DNA from 3 places in the Sphingobacterium sp. UBA5789 genome. Region 3 is predicted to be linked to each of the others. Evidence: riboswitches for the same ligand, from Rfam matches in the RefSeq annotation. Region 3 holds a riboswitch; each other region holds the start of a gene.

Region 1 (7,501 bases), on a different contig from region 3:
TCAGTCCACAGGCATCTGTCTGTTCACACCATTGCTTACATCTGTCAATCAAGGCTACTGAGAAACCTTTTCCCCGGTGCTCCGGATGAACATACAGATCACTCAAAAGCCATTGTTTTTGAAGTTTGGTATAGTGAAACAATTTATATAACTGCACAAACCCTACAGCCATCTCACCCTCAAAAAGCAAAAATATGTGCGATTCATCATTCAGTATTCTTTCTCTCAAAAATTTCTTCCCTTTTTCTACATCCGATTCCTGACGGTAAAAAACACGGTAAAGATCAAATAGTTCTGCCGCCTGATCCAGATCTTCAAGGACCACTTTTTTAATGTTGTAATTCATATTCCTATTATTTGTTATTAATTTTCAACAAACATATGCGTTATTTGGACTACCTTTGTAGTCCACAATAAAACCAATAAGTAGTCCAGTATGTTTCCGTTTGAGTCAGTCATAACAATAGAAAGAGCACACAAAAATCCGGTTTACCTGCAGATAGCAATCGCAATCAGTAAGGCTATACGAAATGGTATCCTGAAGCCGGGAGCTGCATTACCTGGTAGTAGGGAGATGGCTCAAAAACTAGGTTTGCACCGCAAAACCGTACTCGCTGCTTATGACGAACTTATTGCTCAGGATTATATAAAAGCAATTCCCCGGAAAGGAATTTATGTATCGGAACAACTTCCCCTGTTAAAACCAAAAAAATGGAACAGCGAACGCATGCATAATGCTTATGGATACCGTTTGGAAATTCCCGGCGAACATCGTGTACAACCTACTGTACAGGAAGATCACACAGCGATTCTTAAATTAATCATTGATGACGGATATCCGGATGTACGTCTCTCTCCTATTGATACGCTACTAAAATCATATCGGTTTATTCTGACTAAAAAAAATAACATCGAACAGAGTAAAGAAGACAATGCACGAGGCTCTATCCGGTTACGGGAGCAACTGACATTATTACTTTCAGAAACAAGAGGAATAAACATTGGCAAAGAAAATATACTCATCACCCACGGCGCACAGATGAGCATCTATATTGCTGCCCACCTCCTGACCCGTAAGAATACACAGGTGATAGCAGGTGATCCCGGATATGCCACAGCAAATAAGGTCTTTACAGATATGGGAGCAACTGTGATCAGCGTACCAGTAGATAAGTACGGGCTGGATATCGATGCGATAGCACATATTTGTACACAGCAAACTATTCATTTCGTATATGTTATTCCTCACCACCATTATCCGACAACAGTCACTTTAAGTACTGAAAGAAGAATGCGCTTACTGGAGCTGGCTAAACACTATAATTTTGTAATTATCGAAGATGATTACGACTACGATTATCATTATGATTCCGCACCCTATCTTCCACTTGCAAGTGCCAATCATGAAGGAAGAGTGATCTATATCGGATCATTTTCTAAGATACTCGCACCCTCCATACGCATAGGTTTTATGATTGCTCCGGGCAATTTTATCAATCAGGCCGCAGATTTCCGAAAATCCATAGATGTTGGAGGCGATATGTTTATGCAGGATGCGCTGGCTTCCCTTATTCAAGAAGGAGAACTCAAGCGTTATATTACAAAAGCAAAGAAAGCATATCACCTGAGAAGAGACCATCTGTATGATCTTATTACAAAAAAAACAAGTCCCTATGTCTCACTTAGTCTGCCCGGTGGTGGAATGGCCATGTGGGTTCAAATGGATAAAAAGATTCCTGTCCGCCAACTTCATGAAATGTTACTCCGAAACGGTATAAAAATAAAAGTCATAAACGAAGAATGGAATGCATTCCGTTTCGGTTTTGCCTCCTTAAATCAAACTGAAATAGAAGAAGTCATAGATACAATCGAAATGGCCATCTCCAAAATTATAAGCTGACAGTTGAATACTTACACATTTGCAGTCCAACTATCTTAAAATTATCAGGTTTCTCTATTTTTCCATTTGACAAACTCGTTTCTCATACAATGACCACAGGGTCGGTATCCGGATAACAGTGCCTCTTTCTCAGAAGCAAAGAAAACCCGGTTCTTACGAAGCATCCTTTTCCCGGATCCGCAAGATAGTTTACCGTATATTTTTAATTTAACATGCCCCGCAAAGCATATTTCAGCCGTCCGGATTTTACTTCTTACTTCTCCATCTTCATATATACTGTGGCGGATTGGCATCAGCTAAGTGCATCATGAAAAATAATTCCCAATGTATAGCGTTCGCCACTATGCACCTCACTTACGCCATGTTTCATATTAGCACGGTAATACCCCCTTGTTCCTTTCACAGGTCTGAAATTGGTCGTAAAAATCAGAATATCTCCCTTTTTTGGTTTCAATACAATAGCCTGTGACTGAGCTCTGGGTATCTGCTGCAGCAATACAAATTCTCCTCCCGTAAAATCCACCTCCGGTTCACTCAGAAAAAGAAGAATCTGCATAGGGAAATAAACTTCGCCGTACAGATCCTGATGCAGCGTATTGAATCCGCCAGGTCCGTATTTTAAAATCAGAACAGTAGCTTTAGTTTGCTGGAGATCATGGCATTGCTTCATCAGCACTTCATGTTCAGCCGGAAATTCGACCTCAATATGTAATGCACGATTCCAGGCATTAGCTACTGTTGCAAGATACGGATAAACCGTTTTTCGGATTTTTGCAATAAGGTCCGGAAGCGGATAATCAAAATACTTATACTCTCCTTTTCCAAATCGATAACGCTCCATCACTACTGTTTTCCGGTAAGCATCGGGATGGTAATAATTTGCTTTCAGCTCCTCACATTCCTGATCCGTAAGAACCTCCGAAAGGACAGCATAGCCCTTATCGTGAAGCTCTGATGTAATGTGATTCCAGTTTAATTCTCCTGTTTCTTTCATCTTTTATTGCTTTGATTTTACTGCACAAACATATAGAGCATCCTGTAGTAAAAAAATCCGTTTTCTGCTCTTTTAATGGCTGTTTTTTGCTGTTTTAAAATTTCCCTCCAACTGCGGATTCCGTATATTTATTCCATTTGTTTTTAAAAGTTTTTGAGCAATTATTTGCAAGATTAAAAATCAAAAGATATATTTGCAGAGTCTTCAGCGGAAGACAACCTAATCATTACCTCTCTATATCGTAGGGTTTTGATTTATAAAGAAGTGGCGAGAGACTGGCTCAATGACCCACTGGCAACCTTCAAAAAACGTTTGAAAAGGTGCCAATTCCTGTCCGAAGCAATGTTGCTTTGGAGCATATAAATGAAAAGGCTATGAACATTACATTTTACAATTTCACATCATTCGGAACATCCTCAAAGCAGGATACCAATCCTTTGTCATACCATTCTGTGTTGTTTTCCAACCGAATGCGAATGTACAATGCGATGTGTTGCTAAGATTTTCTCTTATCCCTCAGCACGGCTATCTCACGCCTAAGACACAGGAGTGAGCAGCAACAAGTGTATTCTTTTAATCAATAATTTCATTACAATTTTAAACTCCCAAAGAAATGTCAGAAAATACAAACTTAAAATTTGAAACACTACAAGTACATGCAGGTCAGGTAGCAGATCCGACCACAGGATCCAGAGCAGTACCTATTTACCAGACAACATCTTATGTATTTGAAAATGCGGAACATGGTGCTAACTTATTTGCCCTGAAACAATTTGGCAATATCTACACCCGTATCATGAATCCGACAACAGATGTATTTGAAAAACGTATTGCTGCATTAGAAGGCGGAGTAGCAGCTGTGGCAGTCGCATCAGGACAGGCAGCTCAGTTTATTGCACTGAATAATATCCTCGAAAGCGGTGAAAATTTTGTAGCCGGATCCAACCTTTACGGCGGGACTTACAACCAGTTTAAAGTTGCTTTTAAAAGATTAGGTATAGAAGTTCGTTTTGCACAAGACAGTGAAGCTGAACAAATAGAATCACTTATCGATGACAAAACCAAAGCTATCTATATCGAGACCATCGGTAATCCGAGTTTCAACATTCCTGATTTCGAAAAAATCGCAGCTGTAGCCAAGAAATATGATATTCCTTTGATTGTAGACAATACATTTGGTGCAGGAGGTTACTTATTCAAACCATTGGAACACGGAGCACATGTAGTCGTTGAATCAGCTACTAAATGGATCGGCGGACACGGTACCAGTATTGGTGGCGTTATCGTTGACGGAGGAAATTACAATTGGGGTAATGGTAAATTCAAACAGTTTTCAGAACCTTCTGAAGGATATCACGGATTAGTTTTCGCAGATGTATTCGGTCCTGATGGTCCTTTTGGAAATATACAGTTTGCGATCAGAGCACGTGTTGAAGGTCTTCGTGACTTTGGCCCTGCCCTGTCTCCATTCAATTCGTTCTTATTGTTACAAGGTCTCGAAACATTATCACTGCGTGTACAACGCCATGTAGATAATGCACTCGAAGTAGCACAATGGCTGGAAGCACATCCACAGGTGGAGAAAGTAAGCTACCCTGGATTAAAAAGCTCTCCATATCACAACAACGCACAGAAATACCTCAGAAACGGATTCGGAAGTGTACTTTCTTTTGCTATCAAAGGAGATCCTCAAAAAGCAAACGAATTTATTGACAGTCTGCAACTGATCAGCCACCTGGCGAATGTCGGAGATACCAAATCTCTTATTATCCATCCTGCAGCTACTACACATCAGCAACTGAGCGAAGAAGCACAGATTGGTGCAGGAGTATATCCGGGTCTGTTGAGAATATCCGTTGGTATCGAACATATTGATGATATCAAAGCAGATCTTCAACAAGCATTTGAAAAGATTAAATAATAAGGCTTTAAAGACTGTTCTACAGGCTACAAAGCATATATTTTTCAAAGAATATGTAATCCCCTTCATCGGGGAAAATACAATAAAGCATAAATGAGTAGCAAAACTTTTAAATATACTGAACCATTTGTATTTGAGAACGGCAAGCAGATCGATGATCTGCAGATTGCCTACCATACCTATGGAAAGTTAAATGCGGATAGAGATAATGTCGTCTGGGTATGCCATGCCCTGACGGCAAACTCCGATGTGTTTGACTGGTGGAAAGGACTATTTGGAGAAAACGATCTCTTCAATCCCCGCGATTATTTTATTGTTTGTGCCAATGCACTGGGTTCGCACTATGGATCTTCAGGCCCTTTATCTGTCAATCCACAGACAGATCAGCCTTATTACTTATCCTTTCCACAGTTTACAGTACGTGATATGGTACAGGCAAACCAGTTGCTGGCCGATCATCTGGATATACAAAAGATCAACATCCTGATTGGCGGTTCATTGGGAGGGCAGCAGGCGCTGGAATGGGCAGCTTCCGCACAGATCGACATTTCCCATCTGATAGTTATGGCGACCAACGCTGTACACTCCCCATGGGGAATAGCCTACAATGAAAGCCAGCGGTTAGCCATCACTGCCGACCGGACCTTTTATGCCAACAAACCTGATGGCGGAGCCAAAGGACTGAAAGCAGCCAGAAGTCTGGCCCTGCTATCCTATCGTTCATATGATACCTATGCAGCTACGCAGGAGGAATCTGATAATGAAAAAACTGATCAGTATAAGGCCTCATCTTATCAAAGCTATCAGGGCGAAAAACTGGTAAACCGTTTCAATGCGTACAGCTACTGGTTCTTATCCAAAGCTATGGACAGTCACCATCTGGGGCGTGGCCGTATTTCTGCGGCGCAGACACTACAGGAACTGAAGCAAAAAACACTGGTCATCGGTATCACGACAGATGTATTATTTCCACCGGTAGAGCAGCAATTCATTGCACAGCATATTTCAGGAGCAGAATACTATCAGCTGGATTCCCTGTATGGACATGATGGATTTTTGATCGAGACCAAAATACTATCTCAAATCATCTCCGGATTCCTGACAGCGGAATTTGCGGAAGATAAATCAATAGAATTAACAACAGTATAAGAATAAAGATATTTATTAAAATCAAATGAGTAAGAAGTTAACGTTAGGCATGTTTGGATTTGGGGTAGTAGGACAAGGCCTTTATGATATAATAAAAACAAAGAATTTAAATTTAGAGATCAAAAAGTTTGTGATCAAAAATGCAGACAAGAAACGTTCTCTGCCTGCAGAATTATTTACAACAGATCCGGCTGCTATACTGGATGATCCGGAAATCAATACCGTTGTCGAATTAATTGACGATGCAGAAGCCGCTTATCAATTTACAGTGACAGCTCTTAAATCCGGGAAAAATGTGGTGTCAGCAAATAAAAAGATGATTGCAACACATCTGGAAGAACTCACGGAGATCCAGCAACAGACCGGCACAAGCCTGCTATATGAAGGAGCTGTCTGTGGAAGTATTCCCATTATCCGTAATCTGGAAGAATACTATGACAATGAACTTCTACATTCAGTAAGTGGTATCTTCAACGGATCTTCTAACTATATTCTGTCCAAGATATTCAATGAAAATCAAAGCTATGATACCGCATTGAAGAAAGCACAGGAACTCGGTTTTGCGGAAACAGATCCTACACTCGATGTAGGAGGCTACGATCCGAAGTACAAACTTGCTATTGTAGCTTCACATGCTTACGGACTATACATCAAACCGGATGACATTCTGAATATTGGTATAGATAAACTGGATCAGCAGGATATCCGTTTTGCAAAAGAAAAAGGCTACAAACTTAAACTCGTGCCATTGGCCAAAGAGATCAATAATGCGCAGGTAGTGTTATATGTTCTGCCCAAATTTATTACCAAAGACAATATGCTTTACAATGTCGAGAATGAAAATAACGGCGTACTGGTAAAAGCAGCATTTGCAGACGAACAATTCTTCTATGGTAAAGGTGCGGGTGGTCATCCTACAGGCTCAGCAGTACTATCAGACATTACTGCATTGCGCTATGATTACAGATACGAGTATAAGAAACACCTGGAAGCACAGGAGCTTTCTTATAGCACAGATTATGAATTGAACGTATATTTGAGATATGAAGACGACGAACTGATTAATAAATTAAACTTTAGCTCAATCAGTGAGCGTTACTATGCCGATAACTTCAAATATGTTATTGGAAAGATCAATCTTAAGCAGATAATAACACACCTGACTGACATCAAAAAAGATGGTGTATTTATCGCTGAAATCGCATAAGAGGCAACTCACCTATAAACCAACCCGTTACTTCTGAAATGAAGTAACCATTTTTACAAAATGCGTCTCTTACAGAAGTAAAAGGCGCATTTTTATTGTATTAAAAAAGTTACAATTTAAATATTGCAGGTGTGGCATTAAAATTGTAAATTCCTACGTTCACAAACTAAATTTTTATTATGAGAGCGTGGTTATTAATTTTAATGATGGGAATAGCAAATTTCGTATTTGCTCAGCATGAGACGGATGGACAAGATCACTCCACCTTAGGATATTTAGTTATTGGTCTTATACTTATAGCAGTTGTTGTTTTTACACTTTATAACAAGC
Region 2 (7,501 bases), on a different contig from region 3:
TATGACCGTCTGTTTAACGTAGAAAATCCTGCTGCAGAAGAAGACTTCAAATCTACCATCAATGCAGACAGTCTTAAAATTATTCCTAAAGCTTATTTAGAGCCTGATATGGCCAATGCGGAATTAGGCAGAGGCTATCAGTTTATCCGACTGGGATATTATACATTAGATACCCGTTCCGCTAAGGATCATCTGGTATTTAACCGTACTGTCACCCTTAAAGACTCCTGGGCAAAAGAAGTCAAAAAAGGATAAGCATATCTCCACAATTAAAAAAAAGTCCTGTTCTGCGAAAGAAGAACAGGACTTTTTTATGTTGCCTGTCTGCATTATTTTCTTCCATTTTCTGAAATATAAAATTGTCTCTGCACTTATTTTAATTCCTGATTCCGATCATATTTTTAAGCTCCTATGCTACTTAGATTTGAAGTAGTTAAACAAATATTATATGCTATGAAAAAGTTATTATTCTCAATTATTGCAATGTTACTTATCGGTACAGCAGCTGTTCAGGCTCAGGGATTCAAAGGAAAATGGTTTATCATGGGCGAGGCAGGTTATTCCACTCAATCGGACGGAAATATTCAGCATTACAGTGTCCTTCCTGTTGTGGGTACATTCGTTGCCCCAACGACCGCAGTTGGTATTGGCGTAGGATATTTAGGTCAGAAAGATAAAACGGTTCCTGATGTTATCGGCAAAGAAGAAGCATTTATCGTACAGCCATTGGCCCGGAAATATTGGAGCATCACGGACAACTTTTTGATTTTTGGTCAGGCAGCAGTTCCTTTGACTTTTGGCAAAAATACCATTGATGCAAATGGGGTAAAAGCTGACAGCAAATTCACCGGATATGGTGTACAGCTATCTCCGGGAATAGATTATTTCCTGAGCAGTCATTTTTCAATAGAAGCATCTTTCGGACTGGTTGGCTGGTCTGCAGTGAAACCTAAGGATGGAGAAACAGCAAATGATTTTAATATTGGTGTGAATTCCGGATTTCAAAACGGAGTCAAATTCGGACTCAAATATATCTTTTAACCCCCAGCATCCTATTTAACAAGCAAGGCCTGTATATGTAATATGCAGGTCTTGTGATTTGTTGATTTAAAACGAATTTAGAACAACTGTTCCACAATTTTTTTGGTGGGTCCCGGATTACTCATGGTATAGAAGTGAAGCACCGGAGCGCCAAATTCTATCAGTTCCTTACACTGCTGTACCAGCCATTCATGTCCTACCTGTTTTACATCGGCATTAGTATGACAATCAGCAATGGCGTCACTAAGCTCTTCCGGAATATCCAGGTGAAAGACACGAGGCAATGTCACCAATTGTTTTTTGGAAGTAATTGGCTTCAATCCCGGAATAATAGGTACATTAATATCATGCTCCCGGCATTTGATTACAAAGTCTTTATATTTCTGAACATTAAAAAACATCTGAGTTACAATAAACTCTGCTCCCATTTCTATCTTCTTCTTTAGAAATTTGAAATCCGTATTAAAGTTAGGGCTTTCAAAGTGCTTCTCCGGATATCCGGCAACACCTATACAGAAGTTGGTTTTTTCTGAAGTTTCGACATCCTCATGCAGATATCTGCCTTGATTCATATTTGACACCTGTTGCAGCAGATCTGTCGCGAAAGAATGTCCTCCTTCTGTCGGGATAAAGTTTGCATCTCCTCTGCGTGCATCTCCTCTTAGCAACAGCACATTATCAATGCCCAGGAAGTTGAGATCAATCAATGCATTTTCAGTTTCCTCTTTCGTAAATCCACCACAAATAAGATGAGGAACAGCATCTACCTTATATTTGTTCATTATTGCAGCGCAGATTGCTACTGTTCCCGGACGTTTACGATAGGATACTCTTTCCAAAAGTCCGTTTTCATGTTCTTTATACAGGTAATCTTCGCGATGGTAGGTAACATCTATAAACGGAGGTTTGAATTCCATCATTTCGTCCATGGTTTCATATATACTCTGTATGCTCTGTCCTTTCGCAGGAGGCAATAACTCAAAGGAAAACAAGGTTTTACCTTTGGCATTTTGAATATGGTCAATAATTTTCATTTAGCCGGCCAAACTTCAACATGTTCATTCATGTTGACACTTTTTAATTTCAATAATAAAATAATGTATGAAGGCTCGTAGAGAAAGACACCAGGTATTCGGTGTTTCCGCTTATCTTTCCCTTCTTTAGTTGGGGTAGAATGTAGCACCTTGTCTCCAAGACAGGTTGCCAAGGCTTCATTGGGTCTAGTCCCTCTGCCTTTCACTATAAGCGTAACTAATATCGATATTCAAAGTGAAAAGTCAAAATTAAAAAAGTAAAACCTGTCACTTATCTCTATTTATTGTTTGTCACTGAGGGCATTCCGGAGATCTTTGAGGTAATAGAAAACAACCAGAAGACCCGATCTTTTATATCGGTTGGCATCTGTATTCTTAAATGTTTCGTACAACATCTCATACGCTCGGTATGCGTCGGTCTCATCATAAAAGATATCTTTCCAGCTCTGCGGTACATCATCCCATTCCCGGAGTACGATACCATTTTCAAGATATCGCAGCGGAGTAGGAATTCCGTCCATTTTGTATCCGTGATAGACCCCTGAATGGAGTACATGCTGAACATATGCACAGACGTAATCCAGATTATTCAATAATCTTGTCTTGATTTCGGCATCCGATTCGCTGTCCAGCGGAGCAATTCTCCATGTATTGACTTCGTATGTAAATTTACTATCCGTCTCAACAGATTGGGTACTATCTAACGTAAAATTAAAATACAGACGCTCATTTGCTGATATTGCACGGCTGCTGACCTCATCAAAAACACCCACAAGCTGAATACAATCCGGTCGCTGTTCCTTGATCTCCAAAATTAATTCAGAACCGTCCTTGTCCTTCAGCTTAACTTCATTCTTTACCAATTCATAATCCCCGTGCATTAGGACATCCTCGATGGCCAGTACGAAAGTATTATCCTTATTCAATACGAGAAAAGAGCGGTGATAAATCTCATGTTCACAGGTAACGTTACACCCTACACTTCCCCTGTCGGTCTTTTTCATAGCCTTATAAACAGACTCTTTATATCCGCATGTCATTTGATAATTCCCCGGTTGAAGCTGGATTGTTTCGGTACACGATCCGATGAAGAAAGGCAAGAGGAATAAAAGAATATATTTCATAATACAGGATTGCAGCAATTCAGTTTTGGTTCCCGAATATAAATAGAAAAAGCTACTCAGAAAAGAGCAGCTTTTTGTTATTCGCTATATAGTTCTACCAAACCTTCCGGCAGGTCTACTTCAATAATCTCTTCTTCAGGATCAATACCCAGTATCAGATCATCATTCAACGGAAACATCAGCTCCTTTCCCTTAAAATCAACCCTTGCTATAAATTGCTGAGGCAATTCCTGAACTTCTATGATTTCCCCCAATTCACCATGTACCTCATCAATAACCAGAAAGCCTTTGAGATCAGTCAGTCTGAAATCATCAGGATCACGCTCTGGCATCTTATCATTAGGAAGATACATTTTCTTGTGTACCAATGGCTGTGCTTTATCAATATGATCTACATCTTCGAGATTGAGGTAGGCCGTACTATTGGATTGTAACTTGATATTTTCTACAAAGTAAGGGACAAGCTTCTTATTGATCTCCACAAAAAGTACATCAATATCCAGATCCTGATAATCTTCAAATTCAAAAAACAGCTGCAGTTCTCCCTTCAGTCCTCTTGTCTTGCTGATGTATCCAATATAAAAACTCTGATCTATGGTCATGATGTAACGTAAAATATAAAAATAAAGATTCAGACGGACTATCAGATTCCATCTTTTACAAAAAAGCCGTCCCGGTTTGCGGGGCGGCTTAATTTTTTACTTCGTGATATGTGATTATCCTTCAGTTTCTTCAGTGTTTTCAGCGCCTTCAGTAGCTTCTGGTGCTTCTACTTCTTCAGCAGATTCTTCTACTGCAGGAGTGTTTTTTGCAGCGATAGCAGCTGCTTTGTCAGCTTTTTTCTTAGCTTCAGCAGCTAATGCAGCTTTCTTAGCTTCTTCTTTAGAAGAAGTCAGACTATCTTTTTTACCATCGATTTTAGCAGTTTTTTCTTTAGACCATTCTGCGAATAGTTCTTCAGCTTTTGCTGCATCGAAAGCACCTTTTTTCACACCACCTTCTAAGTGTTTTTTGTATAATACACCTTTGTAAGAAAGGATAGCGCGAGCAGTATCAGTAGGCTGAGCACCTTTGTTCATCCAATCTAACGCTTTTTCGAAATCCAAAACGATAGTTGCAGGATTTGTGTTAGGGTTGTAAGAACCAAGACGTTCGATAAATTTACCATCACGTGGTGCACGTGAATCTGCTACTACTACGTGGTAAAAAGGTTTTCCTTTTTTACCATGTCTTTGCAATCTGATTTTAGTTGCCATGTTTTAATTTTGTTTTATGTATTCAACATATCCCCCGTACTGTATGTAAGAGGGGACGCAAAGATAAAAAGATTATTCCGGATTGTCAACTCTTATCTAATCAAGGGATTAAATTCATCTGTCTTCAGCCTATAGAATCTTCATAAACGAATTGCGGGCTGACTTTTTGATTAGGAGAAGAGCTCTTGCCAAATAATATGTAACTTCATCCTTTGTAAAACATATGTATTCATTTATGTCAGGGATCTTACCTCTAAAAATACTTAAAGCTTCAGCAGGATCAGGTAAAACATTTAGCCTTGCAGTGCACTATCTGACGCTGTTATTTCATCACGAATATAAATATCGGGAAATATTAGCTGTAACTTTTACAAATAAAGCCACGGAGGAGATGAAAACCAGGATTCTGGATGTATTAAAAGGACTGGCAAACAATGATCCATCTCCAGGAACAGACAACTACAGACAACTGCTTTTAAAAGCCTATCCGCAGTATTCCCATATCGAATTACAGGAACGGGCACAGAAAATATACCGTCGTATCCTGCATGACTACAGCCATTTTTCCGTCAGCACTATTGATGGTTTCGTACAAAAGGTAATTCGGGGATTTGCCTTTGAACTAGGACTTGATGCCGCATATAGCCTTGAAATGAATCTCGACAAAGTGCAGGATCAGTTGGTCGACAGACTGGATCTGGAATTAGATGATAAACCGGAGCTGGTAGAATGGATTGTCGATCTCGCAAAAGAACGTATCGATAATGATAAAAGCTGGAATTATAAAGGAGAACTCCTGAGCCTTACCCGCGAAATATTTAAAGAACGTTTTACTGATTTTGAGACGGGACTTAATGAAATTGGTTATTCGAATATAGAAAAGGAATTTTCGAAATATGTACAATTGACCAAACAGCACATCAGGTATGTAGAAGAATCTTTGGTATCAAAAGCGCAGTCGGTATTACAAGCATTCCGGGACAGCAATCTCTCAACAGACGATCTCAAGGGTAAATCCCGCAATCCTCTGTTGAAACTGACCAAGATCACAGAGAAAGACTTTGGCCAGATTTCCTCCCTGCACAAACTGATTGACACACCGGAAGAGTGGTTTCAGAAGAATACAGATACCAGTCCTTTCTATTCCATCAATCCGTTATTAAAAGACCTGTGTACCTATTTTCAGAATGAAGAAGCATCGTATATCCTGGCCACTCAATTCCAGAACAATGTGTATTACCTTCGTCTTATGCAGGAACTTGCTCTCTTACTGCGGGCATACCGTGAGGAGAGTGGAAATCTGTTAATCAGCGATGCACAGCATTTATTAACCGGAATCACTGAAGATGCGGGAGATAATCCTTCTTTTATATGGGAAAAAATAGGCAACCGGTATCGAAATTTTCTGTTTGATGAGTTTCAGGACACTTCCGTTTCCCAATGGAAAAGCTTCAGATCCTTAGTGCAGAATGCAATCTCTGCACCCAGCGAAGAATTTATTGACCACCTTATCGTTGGCGATACAAAACAGTCTATATATCGTTGGCGTAATGGCGACTGGAGCATACTTGAAAGCGGAGCCAAAGCAGATTTGGGTAGCCATCATATTGTGGATGACAATCTGGAAGATAACCACAGAAGCAGTTCGGCTATTATTGAATTTAATAACTTTTTATACGCTTCCTTTCCCCGTCTACTGCAGGATAAACTCAATTTATTAGTAGCAGAAACCGAAAAGACAGAACTCCTGGACTGGTGGGTTGCCAAAGGCTATCACGATATTATCAATTCTATTTTTGAAAATGTCCGGCAGAATACAACTCCAAGAACCCCGGAGGGGGGAATTATCAAGATCAGCAAATTCAGTAAACAGGAAGAAGAGGAGCGAATATTCAGCGATTCCGTATTTAGAGAATACGCACTGCAGGATACCATTGAAGAAATCCGGCGTATACAGCAGGATTTCCATTATATCTACAGTGAGATGTGTGTACTGGTGAGGACCAATGGAGAGGCAGAGTCCGTTGTAAACGAACTGATGGCTGCAGGTATTCCTGTTGTGTCCGGAGATGCGCTGATGATTACAAACAGCACAGCTATAAAGCTGATCATCAACACTCTGTATATTCTGGTAGGATATGATGAAAATACATCTTTGTATAAGGCTAATTGTATTTCGCTTTATCATAAAATCCGGGACATTGCCATTGACCCTGATATATTCCTGACGATCAAAGGAAAGAGCTTATCACAGCTTTCAGGAATACTCCCTCCTGCCTTATGCGAAGAAGCCAATAACTGGATGCAACTGCCTCTACCGGAACTGGTGGAACGTATCATCCATGCATATGGTCTGGACCAGAAACAGGAATATCTGGCTTACCTCCTTTCATTCCGGGATATTACCGCAAATGCAACAAAACAAGGAGAAAAAGGGATATTAAGTTTTCTGAACTGGTGGGAAGAAGACGGCGTACGAAAAACACTGCCTTCTCCTGATGCTGCTAATGCAGTACAGGTCATGACCATTCATAAATCCAAAGGTCTGGCTTTCCGCGCTGTATTTATTCCATTCTGTAACCTGGATCTGGGCGGAAAGACAAATGGAATATTCTGGGTCCCCGCAGTTAATACGCCCTATGAGGCCCTGAAAAGTATACCTTTGAAATACAAGGATGAATTAGCAAAGTCCAGTGTGGCAAACTATTACTTTGAAGAGAACTTGTACAGCCACATCGATGCCCTTAACATGATCTATGTGGCAACCACACGGGCAAAAGATTATCTGTATATAGGGATCAAGGAAAAGAAAGATTTGAAAAAGATAAGCAATACAGGCGATCTTTTCCAACTTGTTTTAGCAGAACATTTTGAATCTGAAGACGTGTATAATATTGAAAAACCGGTTCGGACAGATCGAAAACAAGATGCTCCTCAAACGATAGGCATGCATACCTACCCTACTTCCGACAGATTATCTGATATATATATTCCCCGGGAGGAAAAAAATGCGGCTCACGTTCTTCATATTGGACAGGCAGGAAGG
Region 3 (7,501 bases):
TTGCTTTGTATGAATGAGAGTAGCTTCTATAAAACAAATAACCCGTAGTCTGTGTAAAGCTACGGGCTGTTGTCATTTTAATATTACTAATACTTAAAGGTTATTCAGCTCTAAGGATTTTAGCGGCTTCAACCATAGCTTCTAAAGCTGCTTTGGTTTCCGGCCATGCACGGGTTTTCAATCCACAGTCAGGGTTTACCCAAAGTTGTTCTGCAGGAACTACAGCCTTCGCTTTGCGCAATAAGTTGACCATCTCATCTGTACTGGGTACACGAGGAGAGTGGATGTCGTATACACCAGGTCCGATATCGTTAGGGTATTTGAAATCACCTGCAAATGCATCCAGTAATTCCATTTGTGAACGTGACGTTTCAATCGTAATTACGTCAGCATCCATTGCTGCGATATCTTCAATAATGTCATTGAATTCGGAGTAACACATGTGTGTGTGGATCTGTGTATCATCATCTACGTTAGATGAAGACACGCGGAATGCACGTACTGCCCAGTTCAGGTAATCCTGTTGATCAGCCTTACGCAATGGTAATCCTTCGCGGATAGCCGGCTCGTCGATCTGAATAATTTTGATTCCTGATCTTTCCAATGCCTGTACTTCATCCAGAATTGCTAATGCAATTTGGTATGTTGTTGTTGAACGTGGTTGATCATTACGAACAAATGACCATTGTAAGATTGTAACAGGACCCGTCAACATTCCTTTTACAGGACGGTTGGTCAGAGACTGTGCATACGCAGACCAGCGTACTGTCATATCTGCAGGACGGTATACGTCGCCATAGATAACCGGAGGTTTCACACAACGTGAACCGTAAGACTGAACCCATCCGTTTTTAGTGAATGCATATCCGGCCAATTGCTCTCCGAAGTATTCAACCATGTCATTACGCTCAAATTCTCCATGTACCAGTACGTCGATATCTAATTGCTCCTGAAGACGGATAGTGCGCTCTGTCTCTTCAGCGATTTCTTTGTCATATTGTTCTTGTGAGATGCTTCCTTTTTTCAGGTCTGCTCTCCATTTACGAACATCTTTCGTTTGCGGGAAAGAACCGATTGTAGTCGTTGCAAATGCAGGTAAGTTAAATTTAGCCTGTTGTGCAGCTTTACGGTTTGCAAAAGGAGAAGTACGTGTTGCATCATCATCTGTAATGTTTGCAGTACGTTCTTTTACTTCCGGTTTATGAATAAGTGGAGAAGTACGGCGGCTTTCAGCAGCAGCTTTATTTGCTTCAAAACGTTCAGCTGTTTTAGCGTCTACTTCACCTTCAGCAAGAATAGCAAGGTCTTTTACTTCTGCTAGTTTTTGTTTAGCAAATGCAAGCCAGTTTTTAACTTCTTTAGGTAAAGATTCTTCGTTGTCTTCATTATCCAAATCAAACGGAACATGTAGCAATGAACTGGAAGGTGCAATCCATACGCGGTCTTTGCCTAATGTATCAACAGCTTTTTTGATCTGACTTGATGATTTCTCATAATCATTTTTCCAGATATTACGACCTTCTACAACACCTAATGAAAGTGTCAAAGAAGTTGGAACTTTTGCTAAAACAGTATCCAGTTGATTTTCTCCACGTACAAGATCTAAGTGTAGAGCATGTACAGGAAGATTTACAGCAGTTTCTTCGTTATCACGAAGCGCTTCGAAATAAGTCGCTACAATAAGTTTAATACCTTTAGCTGCTGCGGATAGTTTTTCAAATACATTCTGATATAAAGCACGTGTTTTGCTGTCAATGTCTAAAGCAAGGAAAGGCTCGTCAATCTGTACATATTGTGCACCTGCTTCTGCAAGTCTACCCAAAATCTCTTCGTATACCGGGATCAGGTTTTCGATAAGATCGATACGGTCAAATCCTGCTTCTTTCTCTTTTCCTAATAACAGGTAAGTGATAGGGCCTATTAATACCGGCTTGGTCTCAATGCCTGATGCTTTAGCTTCATTGTATTCATTTAAGAATTTTTCAGAAGTCAGTTTGAATTCCTGATTCTTTGTAAATTCCGGAACAATATAGTGGTAGTTGGTATCAAACCACTTGGTCATTTCCATTGCTGTTACGTCTACACCTTCTTGCTGAAAGCCACGAGCCATTGCAAAATAAAGGTCCAGATTGTAATTGCGATCGATTTTATTCAATAACGAATTGTAACGGGCTGGAATAGCACCTACTGTCAAAGACAGGTCTAACACTTGGTCATAGAAAGAGAAATCATTAGAAGGAATAAGGTCGATACCTGCATCTTTTTGAGTTTTCCAGTTTCCTTCACGGATTTGTTTTGCTGCATCTAATAATTCCTCAGCACTAATCTTTTTTGCCCAATAGGCTTCATTGGCTTTTTTCAATTCGCGGAATGCGCCCACACGAGGGTAGCCTAAATTGTTAGTTAATAACATAAAAATGATTGTTGTTTAATTTTTAAACTCCATAAAACTACTATGCTAAAGAGGAAGGACACCAGATGCAGTGACTTCGGCTTATCTTTCCCTCCTGTTTCCAAGCGGTGTAGAATTTAGCACCTTGTCAAGTGACAGGTTGCTAAGGCTTCTTCGGGTCTAGTCCCTCGGCCTTTCTCTATAAGCGAAGGTAATATCGGGATTAGGTTTCTAAATCCCAAAAATATTTTAATAAATCGTCGTAATAGTATGCTGTTGATCAGAATTGGACGCTTGCAGACAGTCCGGCTTGTTTTCCATTGTAAAACGGAGTTACTACCGTAACAGAAGAAGAGGGGTTATGTTGCAAATGTTTGTCCACAAGAGGGAGCAGCCAATAACCAATCTTGGTACTTAGCATGCCTATACCTGCTCCCATAACGACATCTGAAAACCAGTGCTTATTGTTGTACATTCTGAAAAATCCAGTTCCGGCAGCTACCGTATATCCTGCAATACCATACCAGATAGATTGGTGTTTATATTCCTGCCATAATAATTCAGCTCCGGCAAATGCTGTAGCAGCATGCCCCGAAGGAAAAGAATTATTCGCGGAGTTGTCAGGACGCCAGACGTTTCCAGTGCTTTTGATAGTGTACACAGTCGTGGCCATAATGGCATGGGATACACCCGAAACAAACAGTCGCTCTTTCAGATTGTGGCGGGCTTTTATGCCTGCCAGGTCCAATACATAAATGCTAAGTAACGGTGTATACTGGCTAAAATCATCAACAGTAAATTTCCCGTCTATATTTTTTCGCAAAACATTGTTAATATCGTTATCCTGATGAATAAGGAAATGGCTTTCCCGGGAAATAATGCCGTACGTTAATAATCCGGCAGGTATCGCAATTTCTTTATAGGGGATTTGTCTCCAAAAGTTTTTTTTGAGCGTTGTATTTTGCAGGGTATCGCTGAATTGTTTGGTTGTATCTTGTTGTGCCGACAGCACATGGCCAAAGCAGACAAATAGGATAAGAAAAGTAATGACAGAGCGCATTAATGTCATAGGAATTCGTTTGTAAGTGTGATATCAATCACCAGGATGACTGAAACGTATATGTAAAAACTTAACAGGTCTTCATTCATCAGATTGTTATCCTGTAATGAAGATGAAATTAGTGTGTGTTTTGCGCTGTAAAGATAATTATTATCTCTTGAATTTACAAAATTAAGAGATAATAATTATTTGTTAGTTTTTTGTTATGATAGTGTTAGCTAACGAGGAGTTTGTAGCCTTTACCGTGTACATTGACGATCTCTACACTTGGATCTTCACGCAGATATTTACGGAGTTTACTCAGGAATACATCCATGCTTCTTCCTGTGAAGTAATTGTCATCGTGCCATATTTTTAAAAGCGCTTCTTCGCGGGTCAGAACATCATTTTTCTTCAGACAAAGTAAACGTAATAATTCAGCTTCTTTTGTTGACAGTTTCTGTTGTTGGCCTTTGTATGAAATCTGCTGGCTGGTGTAATCAAAGAAGTAATCTCCAATTTCAAACTTATCCGCAGTCTCTTCTTCTTTATCTCTGGAACTTCTTTTCAGAAGAGCATTGATGCGAAGTAAAAGTTCTTCTACCCGAAATGGTTTAGTGATGTAATCATCACCGCCCAGTTCAAAGGCCTGCGTTTTATCTTCCATCATTCCTTTAGCAGTAGCATATATGACAGGCACTGTCGTGTTGGTTTTACGGATATCTTTTCCAAGAGAAAATCCATCCTTTTTAGGCATCATGACATCCAGAATACACAAATCGTACTGGTCTTTATGGAAGGCAACAAGTGCTTCCTCTCCATCCTGACAAAGTGTGACATCGAATTTACCTTTCAGTTCCAGATAATCTTTTAGAAGCTCACCCAGATTAGGATCATCTTCCGCTAATAATATTTTTTGCATAATTTGCGTATTTTTCTGATTGATAATAACTGTCGCCACAGCAACAGCATTTCTAATTATAATTTGTGCCCTTTCAGTGGCAATGTAATATCAAAATTTGTGCCTTTATCCTTCTCACTTTTTACCTGTATCTTACCGTCAAGACGCTTGATAATGTCATTTACATAACTTAACCCGAGGCCAAATCCTTTTACATTATGAATATTCCCTGTAGGTATCCGGTAAAACTGATCGAAAATTTTCTGTTGCTGGTCACGTGTCATTCCGATACCCTTATCGCTAACAGATATCACTATTGTATTCTTATGGTTATGGGTTCTGACAGTTATATGTGGACTGTCTTTACTGTATTTGATCGCATTGTCCACCAGATTAAACAGTACATTGGAAAGGTGTAACTCGTCACCGATAACCACATCATCCTTGGCCTCCAGAAAAGTTTCCAGTGTTCCTTTGGATTTTTGAATCTGCAGTTGCATACTGTCCAGAACCGCATTAGTCAGATCATTAATCCGCACATCCATCCGGTCTATTTTTAAATTCTCTTTTTCCAGTCTGGCAATATTGAGCACGCGTTCAATGTGGTCTCCCAATCTGACGTTCTCATCGTAAATAATATTGGCAAGGCGATTTACTCTTCTTTCATCTGCAATTATTTCAGGATCCCGGAGAGACTCACTTGCAATCATAATCGTCGCCACAGGAGTTTTGAACTCATGGGTCATATTGTTGATAAAGTCAGTCTTCATTTCCGAAATTTTCTTTTGACGGAAGATCGTGGTCAGTGTGTAAGCAAAACAACCGATCAGTAAAACAAGTAAGGCGCCCATCGGAAAGAACAGGTATCCCATATTGTCCATGATAATATTACGTTTGTCCGTAAAGGTAATAGTCAGTTTTCCAGGTGCATTGCCAACGTCTCCCTGAAACAAGAGGGTAGAATAGCTGTTGTGCTTTTGGGGCTTATCCAGTTCACCCAGTGTATTGATGTTATACAGAATGCTGTTGTTCTCTTTGACTTCAATATTAAATTTGGAATTAATATCTCTGTTGTAAAGTTCCCTTGTCAGCTCTTTCTTAAGAAAACTGACATCGATCCGACTCTTTAACGGACGTTTGGAAAGTTCCATGCTCGCTGCAAAATCTTCAATAACATCATTTTTCTTACCACCGATTACAGCAATGGAGTCATACAGATTGCTTGCATCATCAAGTTGTGACAGTTTGAGCTTATTTTCTAATCCATGTATACGAAGAGCAATCTTCATATCTGCTTTTGGCGGCAATGTCTTGATTGTAAAGTCCAGTGAATTAAGTTCGTACGGATTTAAGAAAGCAAGGTATCGGCAGCTGTCATCTTTTGCTGCAATACGTGCAATTTTGTCACCGACTGCATATACCTCAATTGAATTACCGATAGAATTATCTTCATAGACACCCTGTGAAATCAGAAGCTTGACCAGGTAATTATATTTTTTGCGTCGGATATACGTTTCATAGAACCAGTTTTCCAGAGGTACAATAATCGGATAACTCATCTTGAGTACATCTTCAGCATCTTTAAACTTTTGCTGAACTTCATATTGCTGGACGCGAAGTGCTTCGATCTGCTTTTGAATATTGATCTGGTCTTCTAAACGCTTTTGTTCCCGCTCATATTTGACCTGGTTGTTTCTTTGCTGGGTTTTGGCAAATGCCATTACCTCATGTTTCTCTATTTTAGAGGCAACTGTAGCCAGAGATGCATTGACTGATTCATCGAAAAGCTGTGATTTCTGACGGAAAGAGTCGCGGATAAAAAAGTATTGCATCGCCATTACTCCAAGCAGAGCAATAGACATTAATCCGATAATGACAGTAATACTTCTTTGTTTCATTTGTTACAAAAATATAAATGCTTTACCTTCAAAACTTTCATTTAACAATATTTAACAGGCAAAGCAGCTTATTATGATTTGAAATTGAGAATTGTTGCTTAATTTTAAGGTAATACATTTCATAGATTATGAAACTGAAATATAGCATATTTACAGCACTTTTCCTAAGCATGTGGAGCTATTCTTCCGCGCAGGATTTTAAGGTTCAGGGTAAGGAAGGACGTAAAGTTTTTCCGGATCAGCAGATTCCTTTACTGGATACCGTAAAACGGGCGCAGGTTTATCTTCTGAAACCCAATGAGCTCAAAAACAGAAAAGGGGAAATCCCGACTATAAAACTATATGGCAAAGAATCCGCTCCTATGCCGGGAACAAAAAAAATGGATGAGTGGGATAAGCAACCCTTAAAAGAAGCGTATAACTTCCGCCCCTTGTTACTAAAGGATTCTCTGAATAAAAAATAAGGTGGCTGAATATTCAGCCACCTTATTTTTATTTATTTTACTTCGGATACCCGAATTGTATTTGTTCTGCCTTTTTCGCGGAGTGGTGTTGAAGATGTATTGATTACGATCTGTCCCGGAGATACCAGGTTCTTTTCTGTAAGCAATTTGTTTACATCCTGAATTGTTCCGTCAGTACTTTCAAATTTCTCATATACGAAAGCACGTACACCCCAAACCAGACTTAAAGATCTCAACAGATTTTTATTTCCGGTGAAAATGTAAATATCTGCATCCGGTCTGTAGCTTGAGATTTCAAATGCAGTATAACCTGATGATGTCATCACGGCAATAGCTGAAGCTTTTGTTTTTTCAGCAAGGTATATAGATGAACCACAGATTGCATCAGGGATCTTAGTCAGATCTGTATGCTGGTCACTCTTGTCACTGTAATAGTTGTATGATGTCTGCTCTACATGTACAATGATTTTAGCCATTGTTTCGATAACGATTTCCGGGAATTCTCCTACAGAAGTCTCGCCACTAAGCATTACAGCATCAGCACCGTCAAGTACAGAATTGGCAACATCGTTGACTTCTGCACGGGTAGGACGAGGTGTAGTGATCATGCTTTCCAGCATTTGTGTAGCGATGATAACCGGTTTGGAAAGGTCACGACATTTTTGAACGATGATCTTTTGCAATCCCGGAACTTCTTCCATTGGCATTTCCACTCCCAAATCACCACGGGCAACCATGATACCGTCTGTAGCTTCGATAATTGCGTCGATATTTTCGATGGCTTCAGGTTTCTCTATTTTGGCAATT

The links. Region 3 has a riboswitch for S-adenosylmethionine ahead of metE (5-methyltetrahydropteroyltriglutamate--homocysteine S-methyltransferase). Riboswitches for the same ligand answer to the same signal wherever they lie in the genome.
Region 1: it holds a riboswitch for S-adenosylmethionine, as region 3 does, so the genes downstream of both, B4B65_RS19925 (O-acetylhomoserine aminocarboxypropyltransferase/cysteine synthase family protein) here and metE (5-methyltetrahydropteroyltriglutamate--homocysteine S-methyltransferase) in region 3, are expected to answer to the same signal.
Region 2: it holds a riboswitch for S-adenosylmethionine, as region 3 does, so the genes downstream of both, B4B65_RS21195 (methylenetetrahydrofolate reductase) here and metE (5-methyltetrahydropteroyltriglutamate--homocysteine S-methyltransferase) in region 3, are expected to answer to the same signal.

What each region holds. Positions count from the first base shown of each region.
Region 1 covers NZ_DIDX01000007.1:554,845-562,345, forward strand. The annotation lists gene B4B65_RS19905 (GNAT family N-acetyltransferase) at 1-346, opposite strand, end outside; gene B4B65_RS19910 (PLP-dependent aminotransferase family protein) at 437-1,900, shown strand; gene B4B65_RS19915 (Ada metal-binding domain-containing protein) at 1,945-2,193, opposite strand; gene B4B65_RS19920 (2OG-Fe(II) oxygenase) at 2,193-2,894, opposite strand; SAM riboswitch class I at 3,146-3,260, shown strand; gene B4B65_RS19925 (O-acetylhomoserine aminocarboxypropyltransferase/cysteine synthase family protein) at 3,508-4,815, shown strand; gene B4B65_RS19930 (homoserine O-acetyltransferase family protein) at 4,909-5,964, shown strand; gene B4B65_RS19935 (homoserine dehydrogenase) at 5,990-7,171, shown strand.
Region 2 covers NZ_DIDX01000008.1:44,478-51,978, reverse strand. The annotation lists gene B4B65_RS21205 (glutamine--tRNA ligase/YqeY domain fusion protein) at 1-255, shown strand, start outside; gene B4B65_RS21200 (outer membrane beta-barrel protein) at 454-1,041, shown strand; gene B4B65_RS21195 (methylenetetrahydrofolate reductase) at 1,119-2,075, opposite strand; SAM riboswitch class I at 2,184-2,289, opposite strand; gene B4B65_RS21190 (hypothetical protein) at 2,357-3,079, opposite strand; gene rimM (ribosome maturation factor RimM) at 3,277-3,801, opposite strand; gene B4B65_RS21180 (30S ribosomal protein S16) at 3,916-4,455, opposite strand; gene B4B65_RS21175 (UvrD-helicase domain-containing protein) at 4,691-7,501, shown strand, end outside.
Region 3 covers NZ_DIDX01000001.1:653,536-661,036, forward strand. The annotation lists gene metE (5-methyltetrahydropteroyltriglutamate--homocysteine S-methyltransferase) at 101-2,413, opposite strand; SAM riboswitch class I at 2,492-2,600, opposite strand; gene B4B65_RS02865 (phosphatase PAP2 family protein) at 2,673-3,461, opposite strand; gene B4B65_RS02870 (response regulator transcription factor) at 3,667-4,353, opposite strand; gene B4B65_RS02875 (sensor histidine kinase) at 4,410-6,230, opposite strand; gene B4B65_RS02880 (hypothetical protein) at 6,359-6,694, shown strand; gene pyk (pyruvate kinase) at 6,727-7,501, opposite strand, start outside.